DNA from 3 places in the Leclercia sp. G3L genome. Region 1 is predicted to be linked to each of the others. Evidence: predicted binding sites of a transcription regulator. Region 1 holds the regulator's gene; each other region holds the start of a gene.
The links. The regulator CRP, encoded in region 1, controls carbon source genes, mostly activating them, when cyclic AMP is high. The targets are predictions, from matches to a motif close to ATGTGANNNNNNTCACAT.

Region 2: the regulator CRP is predicted to act here: its motif matches at 2,049-2,066, upstream of msrB (peptide-methionine (R)-S-oxide reductase MsrB).
Region 3: the regulator CRP is predicted to act here: its motif matches at 2,111-2,128, upstream of deoC (deoxyribose-phosphate aldolase).

The regions. Positions count from the first base shown of each region.
Region 1 covers NZ_CP088265.1:1,558,877-1,562,156, forward strand. The annotation lists gene LRS40_RS08755 (YccS/YhfK family putative transporter) at 1-1,139, opposite strand, end outside; gene crp (cAMP-activated global transcriptional regulator CRP) at 1,196-1,828, opposite strand; gene LRS40_RS08765 (OsmC family protein) at 2,138-2,542, shown strand; gene LRS40_RS08770 (phosphoribulokinase) at 2,632-3,280, opposite strand, start outside.
Region 2 covers NZ_CP088265.1:4,069,345-4,072,624, forward strand. The annotation lists gene LRS40_RS21020 (glycoside hydrolase family 18 protein) at 1-1,153, shown strand, start outside; gene LRS40_RS21025 (YeaC family protein) at 1,197-1,475, opposite strand; gene msrB (peptide-methionine (R)-S-oxide reductase MsrB) at 1,518-1,931, opposite strand; gene gapA (glyceraldehyde-3-phosphate dehydrogenase) at 2,273-3,268, shown strand.
Region 3 covers NZ_CP088265.1:490,434-493,713, forward strand. The annotation lists gene deoA (thymidine phosphorylase) at 1-1,146, opposite strand, end outside; gene deoC (deoxyribose-phosphate aldolase) at 1,202-1,981, opposite strand; gene LRS40_RS03720 (YjjI family glycine radical enzyme) at 2,243-3,280, shown strand, end outside.

The sequences.
Region 1 (3,280 bases):
ATCAGGCTGGCGATACTCAGCATCACGCTGATGCGCGCCGCGTTACGCAGGGCGGCAGACTTCAGCGACAGATAGCTTCTCAGAGCGGGGATCAGCGGCAGGCGTTTCTGCTTGTCCGCCATCAGGTCGCGCGGGTAGAGCGGGCGCTGGGTGCGCAGCACGCGGGCAATACGGCTGAAGTGCCAGGCGCAGAACTGACCCACCGGGTTATCCGGGTGCTGGCGGGCAATTTTCTCCAGGGCGCCGAGCTGCTTGTCCATGGTGAAGCGGGTGGGGTAGCGATGATAGAGAATGTCGTCAGCCAGCACCCGCAGGCGTGCCGCAACGGTCTGCGCGTTCCAGCGGATCACCGCTTCAGCGTGACTGCGCTCCACCAGCTTCTGCACCTCCTTCGGGTGATGCAGGCTGACGGAGATGTGCTCCTGTAGATCCAGCCCCACCTGGAAGGTGCGCAGCAGGCGTTTGTATTCATGATTCCTGTTGGCCGCCAGCATATGCAGCTGTTGGTAACAGAGGCTGATCAGGTCCACTACCTTCTGCTGGCGGGCCAGCAGCGGGGGCAACGATTTTTCAGGGTCGGTGTGCTGCGTCAGCAGGGTGTATTTTGCTTCGCAATAATCCGCCAGCTGTTGATAGAGCATGCTCAGCGACTCACGCAGCGGCTGTTCACGCCACATCCAGAACCAGAACCAGTTAAACAGCCCGTACCAGAGGGTGCCCAGCGTATAGAGGAGTAGCGGTTCCCAGACCGGCATATTCCCCGCCAGGCTCAGGGTAAAGATGGCCGCAATCAGCGAGGCGGGCAGCAGTCGCGCATGCAGGGCGCTGATCTCAGCCGTGACCCCTAGCGTCATCGCCAGCACGGTCAGAATCAGAGGCAGCGGAATATCCCGCGCCAGCAGCAGCTGTACGGCCAGGCTACAGCCCGCGAACAGGCAGCCGCCAATAGTCAGACGTTTAAAGAAGCGCTTATGTGGCGTGCCCAGACCGGCAATGTTGCAGCAGGCAGGAACGAGAGAGAAGAGCAGGCCGTGTTGCAGATGACCGAAGATCAGACCCACAGCCACAGGGAGACACAACACCAGGGTTTGCCGCAGTGCGTAGTTAACTTCCGGGTGATAAATGAGCCTGCGCCACATGGGGATAGAGACAAAAACGGCGTGTCATCGTGCGATGCCACGCCGTTTTAGCGGAATTAACGTGTTCCGTAAACCACGATGGTTTTACCGTGGGCGGAAATCAGGTTTTGATCTTCCAGCATTTTCAGGATACGACCCACTGTCTCACGAGAACATCCGACGATCTGACCAATTTCCTGACGGGTAATTTTAATTTGCATACCGTCCGGGTGGGTCATAGCGTCTGGCTGTTTCGCCAGGTTCAGCAGGGTCTGGGCAATACGGCCCGTTACGTCGAGGAAGGCGAGGTTACCCACTTTCTCGGACGTGACCTGCAGACGGCGAGCCATCTGCGAAGAGAGGCGCATCAGGATATCCGGATTCACCTGGATCAGCTGGCGGAATTTCTTATAAGAGATCTCAGCCACTTCACAGGCCGTTTTTGCACGAACCCAGGCGCTACGCTCCTGACCTTCTTCAAACAGGCCCAGTTCGCCGATAAAGTCTCCCTGATTCAGGTAAGAGAGGATCATCTCTTTGCCTTCTTCATCTTTGATCAGCACTGCCACTGAGCCTTTGACGATGTAGTACAACGTTTCCGCTTTTTCACCCTGGTGAATCAGCGTGCTCTTCGATGGGTACTTATGAATATGGCAATGAGACAAGAACCATTCGAGAGTCGGGTCTGTTTGCGGTTTGCCAAGCACCATGCGCTGTTATCCTCTGTTATAAGCTGTCTCCAGAGTCTGGCTATGTACCTGTACTCTGGGGTTGCAATCGAATTCTTCCCCCTGCCTGGGGTCTGGCTGGCACAATAATTAGCAGCCTGTAATGTGTGATGTCCTCTGCATACATGTGTAACGTCAATGTATTACTGTAGCATCTCGACTGTTTTAGCATAGCTTTTGCCGCGTGTCTCCTGGTGTCTCGCTTCAGCTTGATGCAGGTCGACTTCCGTTGTCAGAATTGTTACTGGCGCGTAATCTGTCAGGAAAAATGCAATCCTGGAGTTAATAAAAATGCAAGCACGTGTGAAATGGGTTGAAGGGCTAACGTTCCTCGGTGAGTCGGCTTCCGGGCACCAGATTTTGATGGACGGTAACTCCGGCGATAAAGCGCCAAGTCCGATGGAAGTGGTCCTGATGGCGGCAGGAGGATGCAGCGCGATCGACGTGGTGTCGATCCTGCAAAAAGGGCGTCACGATGTGACCGACTGTGAAGTGAAACTGACCTCAGAGCGTCGTGAAGAGGCGCCGCGCCTGTTCACCCATATCAACCTTCACTTCGTGGTCACCGGCAAAGCGCTGAAAGACGCGGCGGTATCCCGCGCGGTCGATCTTTCTGCGGAGAAGTACTGCTCCGTGGCGCTGATGCTGGAGAAAGCGGTAAATATTACCCACTCGTATGAAGTGATCGAGGCGTAAGCCTTGCTAAAACGCCGGGCGGCACTTCGTTTGCCCGGCCTACAGAGCCCGTAGGCCCGGTAAGCGTAGCGCCACCGGGCAACAAGGCTTCAATCGATTTTCTTGCCTTCCATCAACCGCTGCACCAGCGGCATCATGATTAACTCCATCGCCAGCCCCATCTTCCCGCCCGGAACCACCAGCGTATTGATATGCGAAATAAACGAACCCTGTAGCATCGCCAGCAGCCAGGGGTAATCGATATTGTCCAGATTGCGGAAATGGATCACCACGAAGCTCTCGTCCAGGGACGGGATAGCCTTGGCGGCAAAGGGGTTCGAGGTGTCTACGGTCGGAACGCGCTGGAAGTTAATGTGGGTGCGGGAAAACTGTGGCGTCAGGAAGTTAATGTAATCTTCCATTGAGCGCACCACGGAGTCCATCACCGCCTCGCGGGAATGACCGCGCTCGCTGGTATCCCGCGTCAGCTTCTGGATCCACTCCAGGTTAACAATCGGCACCACGCCCACCAGCAGATCGACATGGCGCGCCACGTCGTGTTGCGGCGTGACCACCCCGCCATGCAGGCCTTCATAAAACAGCACGTCGGTGGGTTCCGGCAGCGGCTGCCAGGGTGTGAAAGTGCCCGGCACCTGGTTCCAGGGCACCGCTTCGTCATAGGTGTGCAGGTATTTGCGCGCCTGACCGGTGCCGCTTCGCCCGTATTCAGCGAAGGTTTGCTCCAGCAGGCCAAAGTCG
Region 2 (3,280 bases), 2.3 Mb from region 1:
CGACGTCACCGCCGGACCGGGCGGAGATATCAACAAACTCGATGTGCGTCAGATCACCCACCTTAACTACTCGTTTGGCCTTATCTATAACGACGAGAAAGACGAAAGCAACCCGGCGCTAAAAGATCCGAACAAACTGCATCAAATCTGGCTCTCCCCAAAAGTCGCCGCCGATCTGGCTTTACTCCCAGTCCTGCGCAAACAAAACCCTGACCTCAAGGTGCTGCTCTCCGTGGGTGGCTGGGGGGCGCGTGGCTTCTCGGGGGCGGCATCGACCAAAGAGACTCGAGCCGTGTTCATCCGCTCAGCTCAGGAAATTGTCGATAAATACGGTCTCGACGGGATTGACCTCGACTGGGAGTTCCCGGTTAACGGCGCATGGGGACTGGTCGCCAGCAAGCCTGAGGACCGGGATAACTTTACCGCCCTGCTGAAAGAGTTGCGTGCTGCATTCGGGGATAAAAAACTGGTGACCATCGCCGTCGGTGCCAATGTGGAGAGCCCGAAAAGTTGGGTAGACGTTAAAGCGGTTGCGCCGTTACTTGATTACATCAACCTGATGACCTACGACATGGCGTACGGCACCCAGTACTTCAACGCCAACCTGTATGACTCCAGCGCCTGGCCCACCGTAGCCGCCGCGGATAAATACAGCGTGGATTTCGTGGTGAACAACTATCTGGCCGCCGGGCTGAAGCCGCAGCAGATGAACCTGGGTATCGGTTTCTATGGCCGGGTACCCAAGCGTGCCGTTGAGCCTGGCATCGACTGGAGCAAGCCGGATGCGCAAAAAAACCCCGCGACTCAGCCTTATTTCGGCGCACAGCAGATCGAGCTGTTCAAATCGCTGGGCTACGATCTGACCAAAGACACCTATGTGAAGTACAACGATATCGTGAAGACGTTATTAAACGATCCGCAAAAACGCTTTACCGAGCAGTGGGACGACCAGGCCAAAGTGCCGTGGCTGTCGGTTAAGGGTGATGATGGCAAGGCGCTGTTTGCCCTGTCGTACGAAAACCCGCGGTCGGTGACCATCAAAGCGGAGTACATCAAAGAGAAAGGTCTGGCCGGTGCGATGTTCTGGGAGTACGGCGCGGATGACAACAACCAGCTGGCGAAGCAGTTAGCCGAGTCGCTGGGGATTAAGTAAAAATTAGCCCTCTCCCTGCGGGAGAGGGCATTAGCCCGCATGGTTACTGCATTTTCAGCGTCGCGATCGATTTTGGCGCGATGCCAAAATCCTCTTTCAGCTGTTGCTTACTCTTCATCACCATCTGACCCTGGGTGTCGATAGTCATGTGCTGCGCATCGGTATTATTGCGCGCCTGCCACAGCATCACTAACTGCAGACAGTTCTCTTTCTGCTCGGCGGTCAACGCCACGCCATCGGCCCATTTCCCTAGCTCCACTGCCGTGACCAGACGCTGATACACTTCCGGCGTCATGCCCTTAATCATCTCTTCAATATTCATGTTAAATCCGGCTCCGAAGGAATAATTTGCTGAATCGATTTTTCAGCCTTTCGTCTGGTCGCCATTCTGGTCATCAGTGAAGCTTAATGAGGCGGAATTGACGCAAAAACGCTCGCCTGTCGGCTGTGGGCCGTCCGGGAAGACGTGACCGAGATGGGCGTCACAGTTTCCACAGCGAATCTCAATGCGCTCCATACCATGGCTGAAGTCCTTCAGATAGTGAATAGCCTCTTCACTTACCGGTTCATAAAAACTTGGCCAACCACAGCCAGAATCGTATTTGCTTTGGGAGTTAAACAGCGCAGCGTCACACACCAGGCAGTGGTAGACACCATCCCGTTTGTTATGCAGCAGACGCCCGGTAAACGGCGGTTCCGTACCATGGTTTTGCGTCACGTAGAACTGCATTTCTGTGAGTTTTTTTTTCAGTTCATCGGGGTTTTGTTGATTCGACATAGGCTTACATCTCGCAGTTGAAACAGACAACTTTTACCCTCGATTCTAACAAAACATTAACACTGAAGTATGAACTTTTGTTCTAAACTTACTCGTTGCGTAGAGGCACTCAGACAAATGTGATCTACTCCACGTTTTTATGTGGTCAGCCCTTTAAAATTCCGTGCGCAGGCCCCATATGGGTGCAAGCTCCAAGGGAATGTGAGGTGGGTCAATCGAGCAAAGGTAGTGCGAAGGATTGATTTGTCGCAATGATTGACACGATTCCGCTTGACGCTGCGTAAGGTTTTTGTAATTTTACACGCAACCTTTTATTCACTAACAAATAGCTGGTGGAATATATGACTATCAAAGTAGGTATCAACGGTTTTGGCCGTATCGGCCGTATTGTTTTCCGTGCTGCTCAGGAACGTTCTGACATCGAAATCGTTGGTATCAACGATCTGTTAGACGCTGAATACATGGCGTACATGCTGAAGTACGACTCAACTCACGGTCGTTTCAACGGCACCGTTGAAGTGAAAGACGGCCACCTGGTTGTCAACGGCAAAACCATCCGTGTTACTGCTGAAAAAGATCCAGCTAACCTGAAGTGGAACGAAATCGGTGTTGACGTTGTTGCTGAAGCAACCGGTATCTTCCTGACCGACGAAACTGCGCGTAAGCACATCACCGCTGGCGCGAAAAAAGTTGTTCTGACTGGTCCTTCTAAAGACAACACCCCAATGTTCGTTAAAGGCGCTAACTTCGAGAAGTATGCTGGCCAGGACATCGTTTCTAACGCATCCTGCACCACCAACTGCCTGGCGCCACTGGCTAAAGTTATCAACGACAACTTCGGTATCGTTGAAGGCCTGATGACCACCGTTCACGCTACCACCGCTACTCAGAAAACTGTTGATGGCCCGTCTCATAAAGACTGGCGCGGCGGCCGCGGCGCAGCTCAGAACATCATCCCTTCTTCTACCGGTGCTGCTAAAGCAGTTGGCGTAGTTCTGCCAGAGCTGAACGGCAAACTGACTGGTATGGCGTTCCGCGTTCCTACTCCTAACGTATCTGTTGTTGACCTGACCGTTCGTCTGGAAAAAGCAGCAAGCTACGAAGAAATCAAGAAAGCAATCAAAGCGGCTTCTGAAGGCGCAATGAAAGGCGTTCTGGGTTACACCGAAGACGACGTTGTTTCTACCGATTTCAACGGCGAAGTGTGCACTTCCGTGTTCGATGCTAAAGCAGGTATCGCACTGAACGACAACTTCGTGAAACTGGTTTCCTGGTACGACAACGAAACCGGTTACTCTAACAAAGTTCTGGACCTGATCGCTCACATCTCCAAATAAGTTGAGATGAGA
Region 3 (3,280 bases), 1.1 Mb from region 1:
GCCGACGCTGTAATCAATGGTGTCGGAGGCCTGACGACGACCGCCGCCCATCGAAACGACCGCCATACCCAGCGCGCGGGTGTCCATCGCCGAGACAAAGCCTTCGGTGTCCGCGTACACCGCTTTGCTGAGCATCGCGGTCGGCAGGTATTTGGCGTAGTTTTCCACGAAGTCGGTTGGGCCTTTCTGCGCGGCGACCATCCGGCCAAAGATATCGGCCGCTTTGCCGTTATCCAGCACCGCCTGCAGTTTGGCGCGGGCCTCGGCGTCATCTTTCGCCAGGTTGCCTGAGATCAGCATCTCGACGCACAGCGCCATGGTCACGTCGAACAGACGCGGGTTACGGTATTCGCCGGTCAGGAACTGCACCGCTTCGCGCACTTCGACGGCGTTACCGGCGCTGGAGGCCAGAACCTGGTTCATGTCGGTGAGCAGCGCGGTGGTGCGCACGCCTGCACCGTTGGAGACGCCAACGATCGCTTCGGCCAGTGCGGCAGAGAGTTCATAGGTCGGCATAAAGGCGCCGCTGCCCACTTTCACGTCCATTACCAGCGCATCCAGCCCTTCAGCCAGCTTCTTGGCGAGGATAGAGGCGGTGATCAGCGGGATGGAGTCGACGGTCGCGGTAATGTCACGCGTGGCGTAAAAACGCTTATCCGCCGGGGCGAGGGAGCTGGTCTGGCCGATAATTGCCACACCAACGTCCTTAATAATTTCGCGGAAGCGATTGTCATCCGGGAAGATATCGAAGCCCGGAATGGCTTCCAGTTTGTCGAGCGTGCCGCCGGTATGGCCAAGGCCGCGCCCGGAGATCATCGGAATATAGCCGCCGCAGGCAGCGACCATTGGCCCCAGCATCAGCGAGGTGACATCCCCCACGCCGCCGGTGGAGTGTTTATCCACGATTGGGCCATTGAGGTTAAGGCTCTTCCAGTCCAGAACGGTTCCTGAATCCCGCATCGCCATGGTCAGCGACACGCGCTCCGGCATCGCCATATCGTGGAAGAAAATGGTCATCGCCAGGGCCGCAATCTGCCCTTCAGAGATGGTATTGTCGCGAATGCCGTTGATAAAGAAACGGATCTCTTCGTCGCTTAAAGCATGACCATCACGTTTTTTACGAATAATTTCTTGTGCGAGAAACACGGTAACCTCCCGAAAGTAGGCCGGGTAGGCATCGCGCCACCCGGCAATTCAAATCTTAGTAGCTGCTTGCGCTCTTACCGTCGCCGTGACCCAGCGCTTTCAGCAGGCTGGCCAGCAGGCTGGAGGCACCAAAGCGGTAGTGACGGGAGTCAGCCCAGTCGGCACCGAACAGCTCGTCGGCAATCGCCAGGAACTGCTGCGCATCTTCAGCGGTACGCACGCCGCCCGCCGGTTTGAAACCTACGGTTTTTTCCACGCCCATATCGCGGATCACTTCCATCATGATGCGTGCGCTTTCCGGGGTGGCGTTGACCGGCACTTTACCGGTAGAGGTTTTGATAAAATCAGCACCCGCTTTGATGGAGATTTCAGACGCTTTACGAATCAGCGCTTCTTCTTTCAGCTCGCCGGTTTCGATGATCACTTTCAGCAGCACGTTTGCCGCAGCGCAAGCCTCTTTACAGGCTTTCACCAGATCGAAGCCTACCTGCTCGTTGCCCGCGATCAGCGCGCGGTACGGGAAGACCACGTCCACTTCGTCAGCACCGTAAGCGATAGCGGCGCGGGTCTCTGCCAGCGCGATCTCGATATCGTCGTTACCGTGCGGGAAGTTAGTGACGGTCGCGATGCGCACGTCCGGCGTCCCCTGCTCTTTCAGGGTCTTACGCGCGATCGGAATGAAGCGCGGATAGATACAGACAGCGGCGGTGTTACCCACTGCGGTTTTCGCCTGATGACACAGGGCGATCACTTTCTCGTTGGTGTCGTCGTCATTCAGGGTGGTCAGATCCATCAGTTTCAGGGCGCGCAGGCTGCTTGCGGTTAAATCGGTCATAACATTCTCCCGGCGTAAAGCCGTAAAATTTTACCTTGCGGGTCTGTGAGTATTCTAACATCCACCCGCATTCTCACTTCGACATTCATCACAGTTAATGAAATATGCGTACAAATTTGCATAACCATAATGAGATCAACTTCAAATAATTTCGCTACAACTGCTGATTAAAGCGTCAGGCACACGCGCAGGATCAAAGGCGGCCGACGGGACTCTTTCTACAATCCTTCCCCATCACTGCAGAAGAATAAGGAAGCGACCATGTCCCCATCCAGCCCCGATGCCCTGCAACAACGTTGCCAGAAAATTGTGACAAGCCCGGTGTTAAGCCCCGAACAAAAACGCCACTTTCTGGCGCTGGAGGCGGAAAACAACCTGCCTTATCCGACGCTTCCCCCTGAAGCGCGTCAGGCGCTGGAGGCGGGATTTATCTGCGATATGTTTGAGGGCCACGCGCCGTACAAGCCGCGCTATGTGTTACCCGACTATGCGCTGTTCCTGAAACAGGGCTCGGAGTGGCTGGAGCTGGAAGGGGCGAAGGATCTGGACGATGCCCTGTCGCTGTTAACCATCCTCTACCACCATGTTCCGTCCGTGACCGGCATGCCGGTGTTCCTCGGCCATCTCGATTCGCTGTTGCAGCCGTATGTTAGAATTCTAACACAAGAAGAAATCGATATTCGAATAAAACGTTTCTGGCGCTATCTCGACCGCACCTTGCCGGATGCCTTCGTGCATGCCAATATTGGCCCGGCCGACGGCCCGGTGACGCGCGCCATTTTGCGCACCGATGCAGAGCTTAAGCAGGTTTCCCCCAATCTGACCTTTATTTATGACCCGGCGATCACCCCGGACGATCTGCTGCTGGAGGTAGCCAGCAACATCTGCGAATGCAGCAAGCCCCATATCGCCAACGGGCCGATAAATGATAAAATTTTCACAAAAAATGGCTTTGGCGTGGTCAGCTGTTACAACTCTCTGCCGCTGGCGGGCGGAGGCAGCACTCTGGTGCGCCTCAACCTGAAAGCCATCGCCGATCGGAGCGATACCCTGGAGGATTTCTTCACCCGCAGGCTGCCGCACTACTGCCAGCAGCAGATCGCCATCATCAATGCCCGCTGTGACGTCCTGAACCAACAATCCGGCTTCTTTGAGAATAGCTTCCTGGTTAAGGAAGGGTTGATCGATCCCGACCGTTTCGTGCCGATGTTTGGCATGTATGGCCTGGCCGAGGCGGTGAACGTGCTGTGCGAAAAAGCCGGGATGAAGGGGCGCTACGGCAAGGACGACCGGGCCAAC